Regions from separate parts of the Pseudoalteromonas sp. MMG005 genome, predicted to be linked through region 1. Evidence: riboswitches for the same ligand, from Rfam matches in the RefSeq annotation. Region 1 holds a riboswitch; the other holds the start of a gene.
The links. Region 1 has a riboswitch for lysine ahead of lysC (lysine-sensitive aspartokinase 3). Riboswitches for the same ligand answer to the same signal wherever they lie in the genome.
Positions count from the first base shown of each region.

Region 2: it holds a riboswitch for lysine, as region 1 does, so the genes downstream of both, dapA (4-hydroxy-tetrahydrodipicolinate synthase) here and lysC (lysine-sensitive aspartokinase 3) in region 1, are expected to answer to the same signal.

Region 1 covers NZ_JAGJEK010000009.1:139,681-146,357, forward strand. Annotated here, with positions in the region: gene J8M01_RS08950 (hypothetical protein) at 1-1,215, opposite strand, end outside; gene nhaD (sodium:proton antiporter NhaD) at 1,365-2,612, shown strand; lysine riboswitch at 2,731-2,902, shown strand; gene lysC (lysine-sensitive aspartokinase 3) at 2,990-4,336, shown strand; gene J8M01_RS08965 (DUF924 family protein) at 4,439-4,969, shown strand; gene J8M01_RS08970 (sodium-dependent transporter) at 5,078-6,400, shown strand; gene J8M01_RS08975 (NAD(P)/FAD-dependent oxidoreductase) at 6,455-6,677, opposite strand, start outside.
Region 2 covers NZ_JAGJEK010000001.1:393,774-400,450, reverse strand. Annotated here, with positions in the region: gene J8M01_RS01900 (PLP-dependent decarboxylase) at 1-370, opposite strand, end outside; gene J8M01_RS01895 (2,3,4,5-tetrahydropyridine-2,6-dicarboxylate N-succinyltransferase) at 370-1,110, opposite strand; gene dapA (4-hydroxy-tetrahydrodipicolinate synthase) at 1,121-2,005, opposite strand; lysine riboswitch at 2,118-2,325, opposite strand; gene J8M01_RS01885 (response regulator) at 2,477-4,189, shown strand; gene J8M01_RS01880 (hypothetical protein) at 4,183-4,797, opposite strand; gene J8M01_RS01875 (TraB/GumN family protein) at 4,938-5,828, opposite strand; gene ilvG (acetolactate synthase 2 catalytic subunit) at 6,348-6,677, shown strand, end outside.

The sequences.
Region 1 (6,677 bases):
GTAGAGAGAGAAATCATGCTCTGCTATGTTTACTGTGACTCGCTGTTCATCTTGCGCCAGCTCCAGTGCTTCATCACTGATTAGCTTTTGATATAAAAATAATAACTCATCAGCGTCTAAGTCAGGGTAGTGCCCAGTGAGAAACCCAAGTAATGCAATTTTAGTTTTACCTGTATTTGAAAAGCTTTTCTTAACATCTGCATAGTCTGGAATATGCGGGCTTTGATATGCAGGGACATCACTTTGATCTGGAAGTTGATATTCATCATGTTCAAATTCGGCCAAGCCAGCCATATAAGCAACCATGTGTCGTTGCTGGCCAAGTGAAAAGCGCTGAATGTCTGATACGAACTCTGGTTGAACAGGGCTTAACATTGGATCAACCCCATTCTTACGGATCATTGCGAGTACTTTGGATGCTTGACGCGTAATTAAAGAGTTTCTGCGCAATTCTTCACGCAATGGCATTAACATATCTGCACTTTTTCTTAAGCTTTCCCTACCGACCAAGTGCATATCCAAGATTCGTGTGCGCAGTTGTTCAAGCATACGTTTGTCTTGGGCGCCACGGCCATATAATTCAATATCATCAATTTGTTGGCTCAACTGATTTTCAATGACGTTAAAACAGGCATGAAACTCACCGCGTATATCAACCATTTCTAACATCGGTTCTATATATTCGTCAAATGCCTCAATAACTGCGCGATACCGTTTTTGTAGTGATATTGAGCTGCTATCAGACTTTGCTTGTTCGACAATGTTGAAAATGGCATTTTCATTATGTAAAAATAATTTAATGATCTTTCTGACGCGCTCATCCATGATTCGGCTAAAACGCCGTAGTTCACTTTGATCACCTTCATCAGCAGCTTGTTCTAGGCGGTTACCGAGTCGTTCAAGGTCTTTGACCAGAACGGTGATCTCTTGTGCCAAACCTAGGTGCTCTTCTTGTAACAGAAAACTTGCGAAATCTGCGACAGCCCGATTTATTTCCAGCTGCGAAGATTTAGCCAGTGGAATGATGATTTCTTGATTGAGTAAGCGATTAGTTTCTCTGAATATTCGTTCACTGGTCCATTGAGGATTTTTGTGTTTTATGATGTTTTGAACATCTTTGACGCTAAAATCGGTCATTTTAAAGCGTTTAAAAAGTAGCTCCAATACGCTCCAATGTTCATTTAGCGTATTTAAAACTTTCTTAGCTGGGATCATAACTTTCCAGAGTGTATCTTTTATGTGACGTTTATAGGAAATTAATTGGGCTTAGTCGTAGCGTATCCTATATGTAAGTGCTAGACTCCGCGCCGAATTACGTTACCTTTCTAAATTTTTAACTTTTAATTACAGGTTGTTTACGCATTATGGTTACGCCCATTATCCTTACCCTAATAGCGATTGCGTTTGTGCTTATCGTTATAGAGGATATCATCCATGTAAACAAGGCCAAAACCACCCTTTTTTTTGGTACTTTATGTTGGATTATCGCTTTTATCTCACCTATTCATGGTCAAAGCCCAGAAAATGTACAACATGCGCTAGATCATAACATTCTTGAAATCGCCACATTGTGGTTGTTTTTGATGGCTGCAATGACGTTTGTAGCTTATCTAAACTCTAAGGGGTTTATACAAAATATTGTGCATCGTGTTATGCCATCTCAGATCAGTGAGCGTAAGCTTATGTTCTTGGTAGGCATTGCCGCTTTTGTATTTTCCTCGATTTCAGACAATATTACCGCAACCTTGATTTCTTTGGCAGTAGTTATGTCGTTGAAGCTAGATCCAAAGAAGTTAATTAAGTATGCAACACTAATTATTTTTAGTGTTAACTCTGGTGGTGTGTCACTCATTACAGGAGATGTAACAACATTAATGATCTTCTTAGCGGACAAAGTTACTATTCCTAATTTATTGTTACTTGTCGGTCCTGCGCTGGTGAGTGTGGTAGCGCTGGCAGCTATGTTGTCTATCGGTATGAATGAGCAACTACGCTTTGAAAAGCAGATACAAAGACGGATAGAGAAAACGGATATAACGATTGCGGTGATATTTACTTCGACAATTTTTGCGACGTTATTTTTGAGTGTGCAGTATCAAGTGCCGCCTTTACTTACATTCTTATTTGGATTGTCGTTGATGTTTTTGGTTGCTCAATTCTTAATGCGCAAGAAAGATGTGAACAAGAAAATTATTGATTATATTCGAGAGATTGAGTATGACACTCTATTATTCTTTGTTGGTGTACTATTACTTGTTGGCGCGCTCAAAGAAGTGGGTGTCCTGGCCATGTTTACAGACCTGTATGTTTACATTGCACCAGAATATGCCAATTATTTAATGGGGTTACTCTCAGCGGCAGTTGATAACGTACCGTTAACGGCCGCTTTATTAAAGGCCGATATTGTGATGACGCCACAGCAATGGTTGATGTTTACCTATGCGACAGGGGTAGGTGGTTCAATGTTAGTGATAGGATCTGCGGCGGGAATTATCGCGATGAGCAAAGTGAAAGCACTGACGTTTATGAGCTACTTGCGTATGTTTTTATATTTGTTGATTGCATATACCATTGGCTATGCTGGGGCGTATGTCGCAGGGCAATTTATGTAGTTCACTACAAAAGGTACAATTTAGCACTTGACACCTAGACGTCTAAACGTTACTTTGTTTTTAGCCCGCGTAATATGCGGGCTTTTATTTTGCCTGTGTTCAGTAATGACGAGGCAAAATAAACAGAAGAGGTGCGATACTTAGGTATTTAGTGAAAGGTGACGAACGCCAAAGACCACTAAAGAGGGAAGTACTCGCCGAGGAAGCTCATAGCACGTCACTGTGAACTTTCGGTTTACGAGGTTGAATCCTTGGAACTGTCACCGTTTTGGTGGAGAGCTTCTGGCAATGGTTCCTTCTTGATTTGCAAAGCACCTTAATTGCCAAGTTCTCCTTATTTATTATGATTGCCCCCAATGCAGTCAAAAGGAGATATTATGAGTTCACAGTACACGGTCGCAAAGTTTGGTGGCACCAGTGTAGCCGATTTTGATGCCATGCACCGTTGTGCGCAAATTATTCACGATGACAATAATGTACGTGTTGTTGCTGTGAGTGCCAGTGCGGGAGTGACAAATCATCTAGTAACGCTAACGCAACAAAAAGCTGACGAAAGTGCACGTATGGCGTTAGTTGATAACATCATTAAAATTCAAGACTCGATTTTAGCCCATTTAACACTGGATGCGGATTTAGCACAGTCATTTAATTTAACCCTTGATGAGCTAAAGTCGTTGGCGTCTTTACCCGCGTTAAGTGCACAACAGTGTGATGAGATGTTGAGTTTTGGGGAGCGTTTATCATCATTTTTGTTTACCCAAGTACTCAGAGATATTGGCGTAAACGCCGAGCGATTTGATGTCCGTAAAGTGTTAAAAACTGATAACCAATTTGGTAAAGCCACACCGGATATTGCAGCGACACAGGTGGCGGCTCACAAGCACTTAATACCGTTGTTAGATGAGAAGGTGATTGTGACTCAAGGTTTTATCGGCAGCGATCCGTATAATCAAACAACGACGCTGGGACGTGGTGGCTCTGACTACAGTGCGGCTTTATTAGCGGAAGCTATAGAAGCAAAAAGTGTTCATATCTGGACTGATGTTGTTGGTATTTTTAGTACAGATCCGAGACTGTGTGTAAAAGCCACACCCATAGCCAAATTGAGTTTTGATGAAGCAGCAGAGATGGCTACTTTTGGTGCGAAGGTATTACATCCAGCAACAATATTACCAGCTAGCCGCAGTAATATTTCAGTGTTTGTCGGATCGAGCCGCGACCCACAAGCAGGCGGCACTTGGATTGAAAAAGACACATCATCACAAGCAGGGATCAGAGCTGTTACACAGCGGAAAAATCAAATATTGCTCACACTAAAGAGTCCTGAGATGTTACTTGCTAGTGGTTTTTTGGCGCGTATCTTCACGATATTGAGTGCTTATAATATCTCAGTGGACTTGGTAACAACATCAGAAATAAGTGTCGCGATCACGCTGGATAACGCATTGAACGCGTCACGACCTGAACTTGATCAAGATTGTTTAGAAGAGCTAAGCCAATTTTGTCATGTTACTGTTGAGAACAACTTAACACTGGTGGCTCTTATTGGTTCTCAGATCCAGTTACGTCAGCATGAAGTCAACTTAATGCAAGTGCTCAGTGATTTCAATATTCGACTGATTTGCCATGGCGCAAGTAAGCACAATTTGTGCTTTTTGGTTGAACAAACAGACTCGGATAATGTGGTTCAAGCCATTCACGCGAAGTTACTGGAGGCTGCGTAGCGGCTAGTATCTTTTTAGTAACAATAACTAGTAATTAAGTTTTAGATTGCATGGCGGTTGAATCCCGAGTAAAGTGACTATTACATAAACTGGGAGGCCGTCATGCAGTATCAAGATATCTATAATTTTTGGTTTGTCACTTGTTCAGAGTCTGATTGGTGGCAAAAGTCCGCGCATTTTGACATCAAAATAAAATCCCAATTTATGGTTCATTATAGAATGGCTGTACAAGGAGAACTCGCACATTGGCGAGCTGATCCTGTGGGCACTTTGTGTGAAATAATCGTGCTCGACCAGTTTTCTAGGAATATGTTTCGAGATACACCAGAGGCTTTTTCTGCGGATCCATTGGCGTTGTGTCTCGCGCAAAATGCCATTGATAAAGGCTTCGATAAACGCTTAAATGATACTGAGCTAAGCTTTTTGTATATGCCATTTATGCACAGTGAAAGTAAAATTATTCACCAACAGGCTGAACAGCTTTTCAGAGCTTTGCCTAATTATGAATTCGAGTTATCCCATAAGCGAATTATTGATCGATTTGGCCGCTATCCACATAGGAATCAAATATTAAGCCGCGTATCTAATGATGAAGAGCTACAGTTTTTAATGGAAGCTGGCTCAAGTTTTTAGACATTAATCATATTTGTTGCGCCTATTCTAAATTTTCGACTCGCTGTCGCATTTTTCAAACAGTTAAGTATAATCAGCGGTCCAAAACAATAATCATATAGACTCGTTATGGCTCAATTGCGTGATGGCTTTCAAAGTCGACTTGGCTTTGTTCTTGCGGCGGCTGGTGCTGCGGTAGGACTTGGCAACATTTGGGGATTCCCCACACAAGCAGCGAACCACGGTGGTGGCGCATTTTTGCTTGTTTATTTCATTGTGATATTTCTTTTAGCGCTGCCTGCATTGTATACCGAGCTATATTTAGGGCATCAAGCGCAGGCTAACCCTGTTAAAGCATTAAAACAAGCGTGGCAAGAAAAGGGACCGAATATTGGGGCCACGGCAGGCTATATTGGATTATTTGGTGCCATTGTAATGCTGAGTTTTTATTCTATCGTTGCTGGATGGATGTTGGCATACTCTATAGAACCGATTGCTCGCTTTTTGGGCTTTAACCAATTGAGTGCTTTTTTGGTGGGAGAATCCACACTTCGTAACTTTATATTTACACCTGTGATGTTGATCCTAACAGCAAGTATCATATTGAAAGGAGTGAAGTCAGGCATAGAAATCTGGTCTCGGCGTTTAATGCCAATGTTATTGCTGCTTTTAGTTGCACTCATTGTTTATATCGGCACGTTAGACGGTGCCGCGCAAGGGTTTCAAGCTTATTTGGTTCCTGATTTTTCACATATCACAGACCCCGACTTAATTATTGCGGCAATGGGTCAAGCATTTTTTTCATTGTCTTTGGGTGTTGGCTGTATGATGATTTATGGATCTTACCTGAAGCCAAACGCGAACTTACCAAAGCTCACTGCAAGTGTTGCGCTGTTAGATACAGGCGTTGCATTCTTAGCTGGTTTACTGATCATTCCTGCGATATTTGTTGCCCAACATAACGGGGTTGAAGTGTTCCAAGATGGTAAGCTAATAGGTGAAGGGCGCTTAATTTTTGCGGTTCTTCCTGAATTATTTGCCAGTATGGGAGAGGTGGGTTTAGTTGTAGGTTTAACATTTTTTGTTTTAATGTCGATAGCGTCACTGACATCAACTATCTCATCAACTGAAATACCAGTATCATTCTTAGTAGAAAACCACGGCTTAAAACGACATGTTGCAACATGGTGGGTCACAGCGACTATTTTAGTTGCTTCATGCCTTATTATCTTGAACTTTGACTGGATGTTTGGGCTCGTAATAAGCTTGTTTACGCAGTATCAGCTACCATTAATGGGCTTATTTTACTTTATTACAGTAGGGTGGATGTGGAAACGTGGTAACCAGTTACATCTCGAATGTAAAGGCCCACACTATTGGTTTGCCCAATATGTTCGTTTTGTTTGCCCTATTTTGATGACGGCGGTATTTGTAAACGTTGCACTTAAGTAGAGCGTATTATGCTACGGTCGACAATGGGTTGGGGGTAAACCCAACCCATTTCGTTTAATGTAACTTCATTTTTGGTCGGACAATTTTGAGCATTTTTTCACTCAGCCAAAGAATAAACGTACGGAGTGAGCCATGAATTGCGCGTTGATGCATTCTATACAGCGAGACATACATTAAGCGTGCAACTTTCCCTTCAATGAAGAAACTGTTTTTAGTTAAATTCCCCATTAAATTACCCACCGCGGTGAATTGAGATAGATTTACCAAAGACCCATGA
Region 2 (6,677 bases), on a different contig from region 1:
GCCACTTAACTTGATTATGGCTTTCTGCCACAAAGGTACGTACACCTTGTGACAGAAAGTGCTGGATCTGCCTTTTTGATTTGGCAGGTCCAGTATTGAGCACTCGGCTGGCATCGATACCTTGACGTAAAACTTGGTCAAGTTCACCGTTACTGGCCACATCAAAATCAAACCCCGCTTTATCTAAGGTTTGGATCACGTTAGATAAAGGATTAGCTTTAACTGCGTACCATAGCTTCACAACAGATTGCGCTGTGAGTGGTTTTAGGTGTGACAGTAAGCCATCTAAGTCATAAACAAAAAACGGAGTATGTTCTTGTTTAGTCAACTCAGTAATAGTTTGACGTAATGGTGTGCTCAAAAAAGTCATTATCGTAATACCTCTTCTAATTCTAAAGAAGCATCGCTTTGTTCATCACGATATTTGACGATAAGTGCACACGACATATTCAAGCCTTGCTCACGGCCCCACTTACTTGACGATGGTCGAGAGCCTGGAATAACAATGGCATTTTCTGGAATAGCTTCGCCTTTGTCTAGTTGACGCTCGTTGATACAGTCATAGACAGGGATCGTCGCTGATAAACGTACGCCGGGTGCCAAAACGGCCCCTTTTTTTACCACAACACCTTCAACAATCACACAGCCTGCACCGATAAATGCGTCGTCTTCAATAACGACAGGGCTTGCACCGATAGGCTCAAGTACACCACCAAGTTGGACTGCGGCACTTAAATGTACATTTTTACCTACTTGAGCACATGATCCTACTAATGCGTGGCTATCGACCATAGTACCTTCACCTATGTAGGCACCGATATTCACATATGCTGGTGGCATGATAATGGTACCCGATGCAACATGCGCACCACGGCGAACACTACTGCCACCAGGGACCATACGAACGCCTGCTTCAGCTGCAAACCCTTGTGGCGCTAAATTATGTTTATCAACAAAACCACCCGGGAATTCAATATTATTGCCATTTTTAAAAGCTTCTAAAATACCTTGCTTTACTTCGATATTAGCGTGCCAGTTGCCTTGTTCGTCTTGTGTCGCAGCACGTACACTGCCATTTTCTAAATTGTTTAATAGTTCTAACCAGCTCATAATAACTGCCTTAATTCCAAGATAAAATTGTGGTGTTTGCACGGTCAATTGCCTGAGTACACGGCAACTCTAGGTGCGTTAATGGAGGACGTAAATTAGGGGTACTAAGTTTGCCCTGTACATGCATTAATACTTTGACTGGAATGGGATTAGCCACTGAAAATAGGCTATTAACAGCATCAGTCCAAGTTGTAAACAAGTTAGGAAAAGTCCCCGCTAACGAGCGACGAACAAACTCAGCGGTTTGCTTTGGCCAGGCATTTGCGGCCACGGATACGAGTCCAGCAGCTCCGGCTTGAGCAAAATATGGCATGAGGCCGTCATCGCCACTAAAAATAGCGAGAGTTGGATTGGCTTTTCTGAAAGCTTCAAACACTCCAATATCACCGCTGGCCTCTTTGAGTGCCCATAAATTTTTATGGTGGGCTAGATTTTTGAGCACTTGGGGTTTGATGGATACCCCACTGCGTCCAGGTACGTTGTATAACATACAAGGTAAGTCAGTGGCGCTCAGCAGGGTGTCAAACCATTGTGTTTGGCCGACTACCCCAGGTTTTGTGTATAACGGAGAGCCAAGCAACAGTGCATGAATCGGCTGGGTATTACAAAACGCCACCCATTCGGACTGATCTTGCAAGTTCATACCGCCCACAGCCACCATAATAGGGACGTCTAATTGCATGTTGCAAACAGTCTCGACAATGCACTTATGCTCAGCAGAGCTTAAGGCCAGCCCTTCACCAGTACTGCCAAGCAGGAGAATACCGTTATTTGCTTGCGCTTGTTCATTCACAAGCGAATGTAAAGTGTCATAGTCAACTTGGTTATTCGCATCAAAAGGCGTAACTAAGGCTGTCCACAACGGATAGTTGGATAAATCGTATTGTGATTTCATCTCTACCGAACTTATATCTTGTTCGGGGTCTGGAGTGAGTCCAAACTTCGAACAGTTAAAATTCGAAGAGCAATGGACTTAAAAATGACAAGGCAAGTGGCCTTATTATTTTAAGACCAGAAGCTCTCCACCAAACATATGTGCGTTGTTAATATGATTAACGCTGCAATTGGTGACAGTCGCTGGGATTCAACCCAGTCGCCCGAAATGTATACTGAGCAAATAGTATATATTTCTCGGCGTTAGTTCCCCTCCTTGTGTGTCATGGGAGTTTGCTCTCCTCAACACAAGTACCTGAATAACGCACCTCTTCCAGCCCTAGGCCAACATATTACTCGGTGAGTTTACATTGACCCTCAAATAGGGTGAGCACGCATTGAAACACTTTAGCCATCTAGGTGTCAAGTGAGGTTATGTTAGTTTTCAATTTTTACACTACACTTTATGGGCAAATAGGGTGGATAAGTTAATATGCGTAATATCATTAAGTCTATGCGCAGCCGTTATTTTATCGCAGTGTTGGTAATGGGGGTGTTAGTCACATTGGCGGCTGCGGCGATGCAATATCTTTTACAGCAAAAACAAGAGGATGCGGAGCTTATTAATCGTGCTGGTATGCAACGTATGTTGGCACAGAAAATAGCGTTACACGTCAATCAAATTGTTTTTTATAAAAAAGAGCAAAGGCTCACCCAGACACTTTTTACAGAGTTGGATAAAAGTGTGCGCGTATTTTCGGCCAATCATCAGATGATCCTAGGTGAAAAAGAGGGGAAATATGTATTTTTGTCTGAAGCGTTAATGACATTATATTTTGATGCGCCGGCTAATTTGAATAAACGGAGCCTAGACTTTTTAGCGTTATATGACTCTAAAACCTTCAATGCAGAGGTGGCTATTAAGATGGCCAATGAAGCACAGGTATTACTATTTTATCAACAACAAGCTGTGCAACTTTTTGAGCAAGGTGCTAATCGTAAAGTGGCATTAACACGTTTGTTTGAATTTGTATTCTGGGTCAGTGCAATCGTTGTGCTTTGGTTAGAAGTGGTATTTATCTTTAAACCAATGGAGAAAAAGGTAAGGGATACAATCGATTCTCTTGAACTTCAAAAACAAGAAACGCAGCATGCCTTAACCATGAAAACGCACTTTCTTGCTCGTGCAAGTCATGAGTTAAGAACGCCTTTACAAGCTATTTTGGGTTTTTTAAACCTATACCGCCAAGATGGGGCGCAATCACAGCTGACACAAGTAGAGGTGTCGGCGAAGCAATTAGTTAACCAATTGAATGCAATTCAAGAGTTTAGTCGTTGGGAGCAAGGAGATATTCTGGTGTCGGTGGTGCCTGATGATCTTACTCAAACGCTGATGCAGGCGATTTCACCCCATGAATATGAAGCACAGCGGAAAAAGATAGCATTAGAGACCGAGTTTTCATTTTCTACATCATTGGTTATTGCTTGTGATCATGAACACCTGGCGTGGATCATTGGCCAATTAGTTGATAATGCGATTAAGTTCACCGAGCAAGGCAGTGTATTAATCGAGGTGTATTTAGATGAAACTCAGACTTACTTGCAGATCGCCGTAAAAGATACCGGGTGTGGTTTTTCTGGTGTTTCGCCGCTTTCAAGCAATGTGACAGAGACACACTTTCAAGGTTTGCAGCTAGGCTTGGTACGGTGTAAATGGTTGTTAGATGCCATGGGCGGAGACATAGAATTTGAAAAGGGGCTACCTAGCGGTACCGTGGTACGGGTAAAAACTCCTATTTATCTCGTGCACAGCCGACGAGAACAACATTGTCAACTAAGGCCTTTAACTGGTTTATTAGTGGAAGATAACCCATTAAATGCAAAGATAATTAAAAAAGTACTAGAGACATTTTCAATTACCGTGAAGCATGTTGAGCATGGATTGGCAGCTGTCGATGATTTGAGTACTCATCATTATGATGTGATTTTTATGGATTTAAATATGCCGGTGATGGATGGCTTTCAGGCCATTGAATATATTCGACAAACACTGGGATTATCTGAACCCATCATTGTTGTGACCGCAAATAATGAACCAGTAGAATTAAATCGAGCAAAAGCGTTGGGTGCTGACGTGACCATTCTGAAACCATTAAGGAAAGAGTCAGTACGCACAGCGCTTGAACATGTTGGGCTAATTCAATGACGTACTTTAATATTTCCAACCCCAACTTCAACCTCTAGGTTATATGCGCCTTTACCGTGATATATGGTCTCAGAGTGAATCACTTTTTTGTGATGCTGAGCTTTGTTGACTAACCCAATTAAGCTGGTGTTGCCTACAGCAGACTCTAAAGATACAGAGTTAAAATCAGATACGTAGGTATCAATGCGTACCTTGCCCACGCCAACCTCAACCTCTGCGGAATTGTCAAGGTCTGCAATATCAACATTGCCTACGCCTATTTCGATATCTAAGCGAAAGGCAGTTGGTACTTTTACGTGCCAATGTTGTTGCAAGTTTTCCTCATCAATTGACAGTGACAATTTATTTTGGTTGCGTTGGCTTTTTAATTTTATATCAGATAGGTTGTTGGTGTGTGGGTACCAATTGCCGTGTTGTTGCGATTTTAAAACAACTGATACTTCAATCTGTTCACCATCATAGGCGATCATTTCTAAGTTACCGACCGGTACGTCAATTTCCAGCACTTGGCTGTCTTCAATTGCAAAATGCTGTTTAATGATATGATTGTCAGCGGCGTTTGCCGTGTTGATGGCTGCTAAAAGCACTAAAAGTACAATCGTCTTCATGTTCTAAACCCCAATTTATGTATTTATAGGGTGTGACGTGAAATAAGCTGAAAAGGTTTAAATCAAAAGTTGGAGGCAGGCGCTTCACTATGCCAAATGTGGGAGCGTTCAGTACATTTGGCATAATAAAGGCGTGAGTCTTATTTTACTGAAATATTGGTAATGGCAAAACCGTGCTGTTGTAATTGCGCTATTAGGCCGTGTTTTTCTGGCAGGTGTAGGGCACCGACTGCGATAAATAAAGATTGTTTTGTCAGTTGCTTAGTTAACATATTTACCCAATTATTATTACGTTCAATGAGCATGACTTGCTCACTAAACCTTCCATAAGTACTGTCGTCAAAGCTTAAATTGTAGTATTTACTGAGTGTGGTCATATCACCTTGCTTCCAAGCGCGGATCAAATCTAAAAAGTAGTGCTCTATATCACCCATTTGTTTGAATGTTTCGGTTAACATACTGTCACCTTGTGCACTTAAGCGCTTAAACATGGCTAATTGTTGTTCCAGTGTTTCTAATTCAATGATGGGTTTTTGTTTCATGTTTGCATAGTTAAGCACCTGCTTATCAATGCCAAAATCATCTTTGAACCCTAATTTCTGGTATTCCATTTGTAATACTGTAACCATAACTGCCCAAGGTGCATATTGATTAAATACTGCAATATCGATTTCTTTTTCGGCTAGATACGTTTTTAATTGGGCGTAATTTTTTTTACTTAGTTGATTCTTTAAGGTGTTAGGTGGGGTGAGTAACATAAATGGTGCTGAGCGACGTTGTATTTCAAGGGGTGATAAGTTGTTAATATTGACTTCAACAATGACAGCACTGCTGGCATCAATCGCTGTAGTGACCATTTGATTAAGCCCCTTCATTGATTCATCACCTACATGTACAGTGCCCAATAAATAGGATGTGATCCCTGACTTTTCGATTTTGTATAACGCAGGTGTTGTATGCCCGTTGTGGCTAAATAGAAATAAAAAGCCGATGATGAAAATGACGATAAGGCGAGAAGTGTAGGTTGCCATGGTATTCCCTAGAATAGATTGTGATGTATCATCATAATCAAAATACCGAGTAGATCATAAAAGTTTCATATGATTTTTTTACAGGATGAAATGTGTTGTAAATAAAATATGAACACGTCAAAACAAAAAGAAATTGTAAAATTCAGGTTTTTTTATTCGAAACATTGCTTTGTGTGGATTGAAAAACCTTTGCAAAGTGTTTTTCATTGATATTAAGCATTGTTTTTATGGTTGACTTGGGTTGGGCTTCGGGTTACTAATAGAAAAAGAACAAGGCAAGTCGAGAAACAGCGATTTGTCGTTACGTAAATAATTTAATTTGGTGATATTCAGTATGCTAACAAAAGTACTAACTCTAGTCGTGATTATAAACGTGGTAATTATTATTACCGCGGGGGCGAGTTAGTGCTTTAAAAAGCATCAACGAGAAGCCCCCCGCACTGAAAAGTTCGGGGGGCTTCTTGGTTTTAGGGCTAAATTTCTTAGTGATAATTTGAACGATTGGGAATGGGGAAAATAATGACAGGCGCACAATTACTTATCGACTTACTTGCCAAACACGGCGTTCAAGAAGTCTTTGGTTATCCCGGAGGGGCAATTATGCCCATCTACGACGCCCTTTATGGTGCGCCTGTGAAGCATTATTTGACGCGTCATGAGCAAGGTGCAGGTTTTGCGGCGGTTGGTTATGCACGTAGTACAGGGAAGCTGGGAGTGTGTTTTGCGACATCAGGGCCTGGTGCCACCAATTTGATCACTGCATTGGCAGATGCAATGATGGATTCTGTACCTTTGCTTGCAATCACAGGCCAAGTGCCGACCGCAGCTATTGGCTCTGATGCTTTTCAA